Regions from separate parts of the Pseudoalteromonas sp. SG43-7 genome, predicted to be linked through region 2. Evidence: riboswitches for the same ligand, from Rfam matches in the RefSeq annotation. Region 2 holds a riboswitch; the other holds the start of a gene.
The links. Region 2 has a riboswitch for lysine ahead of dapA (4-hydroxy-tetrahydrodipicolinate synthase). Riboswitches for the same ligand answer to the same signal wherever they lie in the genome.

Region 1 (5,866 bases), on a different contig from region 2:
AAATTGAAAATAATCAACGATGACGCGGCTAAAACCGTTAAGCTGACTAAAAACGTCGCTTTTTTACGCTCTACTTGATGGTTTTCAACTAAAAAAGCCACTGGAATTTCAGTTGATGAAATAGTCGATGTGAGTGATGCAATCGACATAAGTACAAAAAACAGTAAACCAACCAATAAGCCAATTTCGCCCATAGTATTAAATAACTGCGGTAGAATTGCGAAAATTAGTTGCCCTTCTCCCACTAATTTTCCATCACTAAATACTTGCACGCCATTGTGCTGCGCCACGTAAATTGCAGGAATAATTAATAAACCCGCTAAAAAGGCAACCCCTGTATCAAGTAACGCTACCGACGCGGTTAACCGCGGCAAATTAGCATCAGGCTGCAAGTACGAGCCATAAATCATCATACAACCGACACCCAGTGACAGTGAAAAGAACGCCTGCCCCATTGCCGCAATAATTAAACCTGGGTCGAGTATTTGGCTAAAGTCTGGCACTAAATACGCAGCAAAGCCTTCACTTGCGCCATCAAGCGTGGCTATATAAGCAATTAGCACAACGAGTAACACCAATAGCATCGGCATTAACCGTCGCGACCATGTTTCTATGCCAGATTTAACACCTTTGAGAATAATACTCGCAGTGAGGATCAGCATCAGTGGTGTAAATACAAAATTACGCGCCATCGAATCCGTGTGTAAAAACGCACTGACGGTGGTAAATCCAAAAAAGCTAGCAATGGGTTCAAGGGCATAAGCAAGCATCCAACCTGCAACAATTGAGTAAAAGCTCAGCATCACAATCGCACCGGCTAAACCTAAATAACCAGCAGCAGCGCCTACTTGCGGTGCTTGCTCTTGCCATGCTTGTCTAAGTGCTTTAACCGGATTAGCTTGCGCTTTATGACCTAAGTACAACTCAGTGTATAAAGCTGGCAAGGCTAAAAAAAAGATAACTATAAAATAGACTAGTAAAAACGCGCCGCCGCCATGATTTGCCGCTTGCGTGGGAAATCCCCAAATATTACCTAATCCAACTGCAGCGCCAGAAGCTGCTAAAACAAAGCCAAGGCGGCTTTGAAAACCATCACGCAATTGTGCCATACATCTACAAATCTGTTATTATTTTTCATTATTGTGAATTAAACCATATTTAACTCTCACAGAGTAATAAATTTGCCTTGGCTTAATTAACCAGCGCACAACCGCACAAAATATAAACATGTTTGTTCTTTTATCACTTTAATTGTGGATTTTATGCCTGCGTTATTTTTTCAACAGCAACTCGTTATCACCAAACACAGCGTGCAGCCGTTCAATGCGAATACTATTTTATTATTTGACGCCCAGCTGTTAAATGTCGATGAATTCGATTTAAACGCACTATTAAGCCCATTTGAACTGACGGTTATCACCCGTAGAAAAAGTTACAAAGCCAAGCAAGAATATTTAGCCACTCGGCTACTGCTTAAGTATTTGGTAAAACGAACGATGCCACAATTTCGTGAGCTAGCAAATAACCATATTAGCTCTGAATTTGACCAGCAAAGCAGTAAATTACTGCTACATATAACTGACCGTGACACAGTATTGCGTAGTTGTTTATCCCACTCTAATGGTTTTGTGGGTGCTGCATTAAATGTAGAACGAATTGAATTTGGTTTTGATATTGAAAAAATAAACCTGAAGCGCCCATTTGCAAAGCTCGCTAAGCATTTTTATCATCTTGATGAGGTAAATTTAATAACGCAAGATCAGCAAAGTGCAGAACGATTTTTTAGAATATGGACCTTAAAAGAAGCACTTGCCAAAGCCACCAGCCAACCAATTGCAAAATTACTCAGCCCCAATGTATTTACTGAACTTGAGCGAGCAAATTTAACAGCGCTGAGTTGTCAATATAATGAGTTTGATATCAGTGTGGTAAGTGACAAGAGCACTGACTGGCAGTGCTCTGTGGTAAATTCTACCGCCCAATTACGCGGCGTTTTGAACTTCTAATAAACGGCTGTGGATCGCTTGCACAACAAAGTCTGACTCGCTGTGCTCCACTAAAAAGCACAGGTTATGTTTACTTGCGCCATGACAAATTAAGCGAATATTAAAATCGCTTAATACATTCATTAAGTTAATTTCTTGCTGACGTAATTGAATTTGTGAACCAATTAATGCCACTAAGGTTAAATTGTTCTCAACCGACACGTGGCAAAACTCCGCTAACTTATCAAGGCATTCTTGATCAAGCTCAGGACGCGAGGCATTTGGCGCATTATCTAAAGTAATTGCAACACTTATCTCTGAGGTAGTTACCAAATCAACCGAGATATTAAACTCACTTAAAATTGTAAACACGTGAGCTAAAAAACCACTAGCCAAAAGCATTTCGGGGCTTTTTAAGGTTAACAATATTTGATTTTTACGCTGCGTGACAGCACGAATTCCGGGGATTTGTGATTTCTCACGTTCGATCCAGGTACCACCACGTTCAGGCTCACGGCTAGAACCAACAAACACACTAATATGGCTGCGGCTCGCAGGTAAGATAGTTGCCGGATGTAATACTTTCGCCCCAAAGGTAGCCATTTCGGCCGCTTCATCAAAACTTAAACGCACAATCGGCGTAGCCTTAGCACATAAGCGCGGATCGGTGCTAAAAATGCCCACGACATCAGTCCAAATGTGCACGCTTTTAGCGTTTATAGCTTCGGCCAGTAATGCCGCACTGTAATCTGAACCACCACGACCAAGTGTGGTAGTTTGACCATGCGCGTCGCTGCCTATAAAGCCTTGAGTTACAATAACCTGTTCAGCTAATAACGGAATTAAATGCTCTTTTGCGGCCATTGCTGTTGCAGCTACATCTGGGGTTGCTTTAGAAAACTGGCTGTCGGTTTTTAATACCTGTCGCACATCAAAACGCACCGCATTTAAGCCATTTAAACGCAGTACCTGAGTAAATAAATAGGATGATAAACGCTCACCAAAGCTCAATAACTCATCATGTTGTTGCTTTGATTTTAGTGGCTCACTGGCAAGTGACTTAAAAGCTTTAATGGTTTCATCAAAGCCATGAGCTAAATCAGCATCCAATGACAGCTCATTTAAAATAGCTTCTTGAATAGCAATAACGCCAGCAATGTTCTCATTGCGCTCATCTGCTGATAAATCTTTTTTACATAAGGTCACAAGGTGATTAGTCACTCCTGCGCTGGCACTGACGGCCACTACTCGTACGTTGTTATCGGCTACAATAATTTCACTGCAACGGCTCATCGCTTCAAAGTTAGCCACACTGGTGCCACCGAACTTTGCGACTACGTAGTCTGATTTTTGATTTTGTGCTGACTGTTGCAAGTTAGTTGCAGCTAATTGGGTATTCATGTCGTCTCCTTTTGTGGCATTCATACCACGATAAAACAAGAAGAACTTGGCAAGGGGGTGCTCGATAAGAAAAGTCCACTGCCAGAAGCTCTCCACCTAATTGGTGACAGTTTTGAGGATTCAGCCCCATAAACCGAAAAACCACTGTGACGTCCAGTTGCTTTCCTCGGCGAGTACTTCCCTCCTTAATGATTACAGGCATACGTCGCCTAACATTAAGTACCTAAGTACCGCACCTCTTCTGAATGTTAGATTAATTACTTAAATTATTAGCAATTAAATAACAAAACCCGCTATTAAGCGGGCTTTGAAAGTTATCGTTTAGACGTCTAGCTGTCAAGTTGTTTTAAATAATAAAAGCAATTAAATAAAGCTACCAGCTAAATACGATCCCATATAACCAATTGTATAAGCGATTAATAAATACACCGACATACGTAAATAACTCATAAAGGTAAGCGCTTTTACTTTACTCATAGCGATAATACCGGCAGCCGAGCCAATAATAAGCATGGACCCCCCCACCCCAGTTGCATACGTAAACGACAACCATTGTTGTGGACTCATCACTATTTCAGCTTTAAGTAACGCAGCCGTTAGTGGTACGTTGTCAACCGCAGCTGATAATATACCCATTAAATAATTAGCGTATTGTGCTGGCATTAACTCGTAAAGGTGAGTGAACTTACTGAGCATACCGACTTCTTTCAGGGCGCCTACAAGTAATAATACGCCAACGAAGAACAGCAAGGTGTCGTATTCTATTTCGCGAATATAATCGATGATTTTTTTATTCACATCTTTTTTGCGCATTAAAAATTGCGCTACTAAAAACATCAACGACAAACCAAATAAGAAAGTTAACAAAGGCGGCACATGATAAAGCACGCTTAACGTTAATGTCCCGACAATCGTTGATAAGAAAATCACTGCAATAGTGATATCTGTTTTCTCAATGCGACGGTCCTCTTGTTTGGTAAACTCAACTTGGCCGTTGAGCCCAAATGACAGCATAATGGCCAATAGCGCCACGCTAAATAACGCAGGCACAACCAACAATAGCAAGTGACCAATGGTAACTTTGTCATCAAGGAAAATCATCAAGGTAGTAACATCACCGGTAATTAACGACACTCCGCCCGAGTTCACACTAAAGATGATAAGCGTAGCGTATTTAATTAGCTTTTTCGGATCGAGTTTTAACGACATCACCACCGCAAGGGAAATTAATGTGGCTGTGATATTGTCTGAAATCGACGAAAATAAGAAGGAGAACCCGCCAATCAAAAACATCAGTTTGCGTTCGCTAATAGCACTGGGCATTATCTTATGCACAATATTTTGGATAAAACCTTTGGAGTTCAAATAGGCTACAAAGGTCATTGCAGCCATTAAAAACAACCAGAGTGTGGCAATCTCTAAAATATTGTGGTCAAGTTGATGTTGTACGTTTTCGGGGCTTTGCCCGTGAAGCGGCGAGATAAATAAGATAATCCAGCATAAAGTACCAAAGAAAAGCGTGGTTTTGGCCTTGTTTACATGGATAATATCCTCTATAACGATGAGCACGAATGCTAGCGTTATCAGGGTTAGGATAATTGCAGTTACCATGGTGTTTGAACAACCTTTATAAAAATGTAAAAATTGTATGTTATGAGCCGCAGGACGACACGGCGCGCAGTCTAGCACCAAAGAATGTGTAAAACTATTGTCAATTTGCTTTTCTACGACTAATCGCTGAGGCCTAACAAGCCGGCTTTACAAGATAAATTAGGATTTTTGGAGTTTTATGATCCCAGCTAAAAAGTTGCTAAATACCCTAACAGAGCACTGGGGAATGTTAGAGCTGCTATTTAAACGTTTTAAAATGGCTGATTTCAGCCTAAAAGACGTGCAAAATGCGATCAAACAAAAACAACCTACGTGGTCAAATGAGCGCATTTACAAAGAAACCAACCGCCTTTTAAACCAAGATATTATTATTCCCTTGGCTAAATCGTCACAACTTGAAATTAACCGTGCAATTGCAGATTTTGCCACTTTTTTATTGCAGGAAGAACATTTAGGCTTGGCGCAAGAAATTAGCGTGCTGGTTGAAGATTTAGCCCGTTTGGGTAACCGTTTAGACAATGCCGGTAGTATTGAAGACTACGACGAGATGCGCCGTTTTAGCCGCATTATGGATGATCGGGTGCGTAAAATAATGAAACTATTTGCCCACAACGAAAATGCCATTTTAAATATTGTAGAACAAGCAAAAGCTAATAATGCGGTGCAATCATTACAAAAGCGTTATCAAGCGGTGATTGAAGCGTTTGATGAATACATTGAACCAATGCTTGAAATGGTTGATATTCGTGGCGATTTTCATGCTTGTTTTAATACCATCGAAACACAAATCAGCACGCAAATCGAATATATTGAACGCAGCGGTAAAGCTTATCAAGATAAACGCATGCTTGAACGATTACGTACCCGAA
Region 2 (5,866 bases):
CTTCCACGGACATTTTCCCATGAAGCATCGTAATAATCGCCAAAAGCACCGATAAAGAAACCTTCTTTTTCAGCAGCGAAACTTGAAGCGCTAGTTGCAGCTAGTGCTAAAGCAATAGTAAGTGATTTTAATTTCATTGTTTCCTTCCCATTTTCACAATTAAAATTGTAGCTAAGAGACCCTAGCTCAATAAGTTTAACCATAGAGTACCGTATCTTTAGTTAATCATTACTTAACGAAAATATTTAAATGCATATTTTGCAATTTAACTATTTATTAAAATAAAGCGCCCTACATTATAGTTCAGATAAAAAACTTTACCTAACTTGCACATCTATCGATTGTCAGCATTGTAGTTGCTATCACTGCAATTTCAGCCACAACGTTTCTAATATCTTTGGCTTTAATAATTTAAATGCTTAAGCTAATGAGTGCATTATATTGGTTAATTTTAAATCAACAAGTAGTTAAGCATATTTATTTCTTATAATTATTAATAAATAACAGCTTTTAACTAAAGATCTGGATGTATAAACCACATTAATTCATTAATCGTCGCTCAATTTACGAACAATACGACTAACAATCAGCGCTCCGTTATTATGTACCACAAAATGTTTGGTAATTAGTATCCCCATCAACAGGCGGGGAGTACCAAAATGCAGGGCTTGCCAACAATTGGTAAGGCGACCTCAAGGCCGTTAAATATTCATCTAACATGCTGCTTTCACCAGTACTTTCATACTGCTGTATTATGCTTTCAACGATATGATTACGCGGGATCAAGCGTGGGTTGGCTTGGCGCATCAGCTGATAGCTGTGCGTATTTGTTCTGGCTAACCACTTAATAGACCAACCAGCCAAGTCACTCGGAATGGCAGTCTGACCTTGCAATGATTCTGTTAAGGAGTCAAAAGTATTGGTGTAATCAAGCTGATGACTTTTCAGTAAAGTTAATAACTCGGATACTAATTCAGCATCGCCATCTTGATGACCATCAAAGCCCAACTTTTTCGCCCACATCTGTGTAAAGGCTTGATGAAACTGCTCAGCAAAACCATTTATTAATGGGCTTAATAGCTCAACAGCCAGCTCTTCGTCATCGCTAATTAAAGGAATTAAACTTTCAGCTAAACGTGCACAATTCCAATTAGCAATATTAGGTTGATTGCCAAAAGCATAGCGACCTTGGCGATCAATAGAACTAAATACAGTATCAAAATCAAACTGATTCATCATTGCACAAGGGCCATAATCGATGGTCTCACCACTGACGAGCGTATTATCAGTATTCATTACTCCATGAATAAAACCAACGCGCATCCAGCTAACAATCAGGCTAACTTGCTTTTCAATTACCGCACTTAAAAATGCCAAATAACGCGCAGAGCCCGTAGACTTTATCTCAGGATAATGACGCTCAATAGCTAAATCAGCTAAGGCTTTTAAACCAGTAACGTCACCTTGCGCAGCTAAATACTGAAACGAACCGACACGTATATGACTACTAGCAACGCGGGTAACAATGGCTCCTTGTTGTGGTGGTTGACGGTAAACTGTTTCACCACTGGCAACAACTGCCAAACAACGTGTCGTCGGTATGCCAAGCCCATGCATTGCCTCACTCATTATATATTCACGTACCGCAGGACCGATTGCACAACGGCCATCACCTCCACGTGAAAATGGCGTAGCACCAGAACCTTTGAGTTGAATGTCCCAAAGCTGTTGCTGCTGATCAGTGACAGCCCCTAATAAATGTGCTCGCCCATCACCTAAACGCGGTGAAAAATGTCCAAATTGATGCCCTGAGTAACCTAATGCCACAGCAGCAACATCGCTGTTATTAAGATTACCAGAAAAAATTACCGCACGTTCTGATGTGACAACCTCAATATTAAGCTGCCTAGCTAACGTATCGTTCCACAGCAGTAAGTTTGGAGCAATAACAGCACTTGGCTGATCAGCCACAGCAAAATCATCAGCAATCTGGGTGTAACGAGCAACTAATTTCATAGTATTCCTTAAGCTTGGGTTGTTTGTATACCAACGCGATTATCGCCCACGCTGTATGCAACTAACAGACTGAGCTCTTGTAGGCTTAATCCGCTTTGTTGCTGCAATTCATTAAAAAAATGTTGAGCGTTGGCAAGTGACTTTTTAGTTTGTAAACCGCCATCAATTATTTTATGAGCACGGAGATAACTTTCTACATCACGCGATAATAAAAAAGTGTCTTTCCCTAAGGTTCGCAATGCATAAGGGCCGGTGTTACCACCTAAACGCGCCCCATGCTTTTTTAAATACCCCCACAAACCAATAATATCGTCGCTCGGCCAATCTGCAATAAACTGACTAAAACTGCCATGTTCACTTGCCACTTCATGGATCATATACGCATTTTCTGGGATCGTTTGCACTTTTTTAAAGTTACGAACGATTCGCTCATCGGTGGCTTTTTGCTCAAGCATATCTGGCGGCATCATTAATAATTTAGCCACACTAAAATCCCAAAATACTTCCCGAAAACCTGGCCATTTATTGTTGATCACTGACCAATAAAAACCACTTTGAAAAATTTTGCGGGTAAACTCTTCAAGCCATGCATCATCAGGTAAAGCAGTTAATTGCTTTGCATTTTGAGGGGCAACAAGTAAGTGCTGTAACATTACTTCGCTACCTTTTCGCTGTGCCGCTCGTTGATATATATCTTGAAATTTTTCCATTACTCACTACCACTACTTGTTATTACGCTTACTGTAACGCTATTTACGTTGTAAAAAAATGTCAGGAGCACATTGCAGCTAAAAATAAACTTAAAAATATCCAGCCTTGACACCTAGACGGCTAAAATGCTTTAATCTTTTGCATTACCCCTATTAAAGGTGTGAGTTTTAAACGATAAAACTTGCACCATGGGCTAGAAGAGGTGCGTTATTCAGGTAACGTATGTGAGGAGCACACACTCCAGTGATCATACGTGAGGGGAATTAACGCCGAGAAGTAACACTTTTTGTGAAGTTTTACTTCGGGCGACTGGGTTGAATCCCAGCGACTGTCACCAATAACAGCTTGGCTGTTAAAATATTTGGTGGAGAGCTTCTGGTCTTAGCGTAATAAGGCCATAGCGCCCTATTATATTAAGCCCATTCGCTCTTCGAATTATTAGTTCGAACGACGTTAATGTGGCTCCAATCATAAAAGCTTATTAACTCCTCGAATCACTTATAAGTTCGTGAGAGATGATCAATAACTTCAATTTAAATGACTACCCTTTGTGGACGGCACTCGTCACGCCATTTACTGACGCTGGTGAAGTCGACTATGCCACTCTTGATCAGTTAGTTGCACAGCAGCAAGTGGCTGACAATGGTATTTTATTACTTGGTAGCACCGGCGAAGGCCTCGCACTAACACTCAAAGAGCAACAAGCGATTGTTGAACACGTGTGCCAATTAACGCCAACAGTACCGCTGATGGTTGCAGTAGGCGGTATAAATCTAAAGCAACAACTTGCCTGGGTTGAATACTGTAATCAGTTACCCATTCATAGCTATTTACTGGGCACTCCCCTATACGCTAAGCCCGGCGTGGTAGGCCAAACACATTGGTTTGAAAGCTTACTTAATACCAGTAAACATCCTTGCATGCTTTATAACGTACCAGGGCGCAGTGCTGTTGATATTCCATCGGCCGTAATTAGCAACTTGAAAGACCATAAAAACTTGTGGGCACTCAAAGAAGCCAGTGGCGACATTGCTAAATTTGAAGGTTTTAGAAAAGTCGCACCTAATTTAGCTATTTTTAGCGGTGACGATGCACTGATGCCTTACTTTGCCCAGGCTGGCGCAAAAGGTTTAGTCTCTGTGGCTGCTAATGCATGGCCTGTGCAAACCCATGAGTTTGTAAAACGAAGTCTCAGCGGTCAACACCCCAATTTATTTGCCGACTGGTCACAAGCCATTCAAAGCTTGTTTGCTGTCGCAAACCCTATCCCCGTCAAAGTATTGATGCATTTACAAGGGCGAATTAACAGCCCGTACTTACGTCCACCTTTGACGCATCTTGAGTTAACGCAAACTGATTGTATTAACAACGCAAACAACACCATTTTATCTTGGCATTAAATACAGGTTTTTATAATGAGCTGGTTAGAACTACTAAATAATTTAGAATCGGGCGCTGTGCGCGCAGCAACACAAGACGACAACGGCCAATGGCATGCTAACGTTCTGGTAAAACAAGGTATTTTAGAAGCGTTTAAAAATGGCACTAATACCGAATTTCCAGGTGGCTTTGTTGATAAACACAATTTAGCACCACAAGGTTTTGCAGCCGATGCTGGAGTGCGTATGGTACCTGGTGGCTCAAGCGTTCGCCGTGGCGCACACGTTGCTAAGGGCACGATTATTATGCCACCAGCATATGTAAACATTGGTGCCTTTATCGACGAAGGCACTATGGTTGATAGCCACGCGTTAGTGGGGTCGTGTGCGCAAGTAGGTAAAAATGTACATTTAAGCGCTGCAGTACAACTAGGCGGTGTACTTGAACCTATTGGTGCAAGCCCGGTGGTGGTAGAAGACGATGCATTCATCGGTGCAGGTTGCGTGATTGTTGAAGGCGTAGTAGTGAAAAAAGGCGCGGTGCTCGCACCAGGTGTACGCTTATCAGCAACTATTCCAGTTTATGACTGTGTTAATGAGCGCCAGCTGGCTAAAGGCGAGCCTATTCCTGAATACGCGATTGTTATTCCAGGTTCTCGCCCAGCTTCTAATACTTGGGCCCGCGAGCAAGGATTAAGTATGTCGTGTGCATTAATTGTAAAATACCGTGATGAACAAAGTGATGCATCATTGCTGCTTGAAGAGGTTTTACGTTAATGAGCTTTTTGAGCACGCCAGTTAAAACCGCCATTGATGAGCTATCAACTACGCTTGATACACCCTTTTTTATTTACGACCTTGATACATTAAACGCACACTTAACGCGGTTAGTGACGCAAACTGAGGTAAAACTGTGGTATGCCGTAAAAGCTAACCCATTATCTAAAGTCATTCAAAGCTTAGATAACGCGGGTTTTAACTTTGATGTGGCAAGTAAGGGCGAACTTGAGCAAGTACTTGCTCAAGGTATTAACAGCGAGCGCGTGCTCAATACAGGGCCTGCCAAAAGCCCAAAACAAATTAAACACTTTATTGCGCGCGGCGTACGTACCTTTGTTGCCGAAAGCCTTAATCAAGTACGCTGGCTTAACGAGCAAGCAAGCTTACAAAACTGTCAGTTACAGGTATTACTGCGAGTGCAATTACGCTGGCCTGAAGGGGAAAAAAACCCACTTGGTGGCGATAGCCTTACTCCATTTGGTTTAGGTTGCGATGAATGGCAAGCGCTAAATACTAGCGACTACCCAGCGCTTAATTTTGACGGTCTGCATATTTTTCAGTGGGGCAACATGCTTAGCAGCGACAAACTCGCTGAACTTTGGTCACAAATGATTACGCCGTTAACAAAGCTTGCCAACGACTTAGGTATTCACTTAAAAGTACTCGACTTAGGCGGTGGTTTAGGTATTCCTTACACTCTTGATGCACCAACCTTAAGTTGGGATGCGCTCATTGATGCATTAGCTAACATTAAACATGCCGCAGGCGTACAAGAACTCTGGATGGAGCTTGGCCGTTATGCTGTGGGCGAATGCGGTCATTACGCAACGCCTGTCGTTGAGCGAAAACTTAACTATGCCCAACAACAAGTGATCTTAAGCGGCGGTATTAATCATTTATTGCGCCCTGCAGTCACCAGCCAAGATTTCCCAGCACGATTATTACGAGACTCAACTGCTGCATACCAAACTATGAGCTTA

Region 1: another riboswitch for lysine. It lies ahead of lysC (lysine-sensitive aspartokinase 3); the one in region 2 lies ahead of dapA (4-hydroxy-tetrahydrodipicolinate synthase).

Annotation. Positions count from the first base shown of each region.
Region 1 covers NZ_JACJEY010000062.1:2,935-8,800, forward strand. Annotated here, with positions in the region: gene H5200_RS19925 (sodium-dependent transporter) at 1-1,109, opposite strand, end outside; gene H5200_RS19930 (4'-phosphopantetheinyl transferase superfamily protein) at 1,263-2,006, shown strand; gene lysC (lysine-sensitive aspartokinase 3) at 1,983-3,386, opposite strand; lysine riboswitch at 3,464-3,635, opposite strand; gene nhaD (sodium:proton antiporter NhaD) at 3,750-4,997, opposite strand; gene H5200_RS19945 (hypothetical protein) at 5,176-5,866, shown strand, end outside.
Region 2 covers NZ_JACJEY010000012.1:107,704-113,569, reverse strand. Annotated here, with positions in the region: gene H5200_RS07840 (OmpA family protein) at 1-137, opposite strand, end outside; gene H5200_RS07835 (YdiU family protein) at 601-2,016, opposite strand; gene H5200_RS07830 (DNA-3-methyladenine glycosylase I) at 2,025-2,726, opposite strand; lysine riboswitch at 2,917-3,110, shown strand; gene dapA (4-hydroxy-tetrahydrodipicolinate synthase) at 3,243-4,127, shown strand; gene H5200_RS07820 (2,3,4,5-tetrahydropyridine-2,6-dicarboxylate N-succinyltransferase) at 4,143-4,883, shown strand; gene H5200_RS07815 (PLP-dependent decarboxylase) at 4,883-5,866, shown strand, end outside.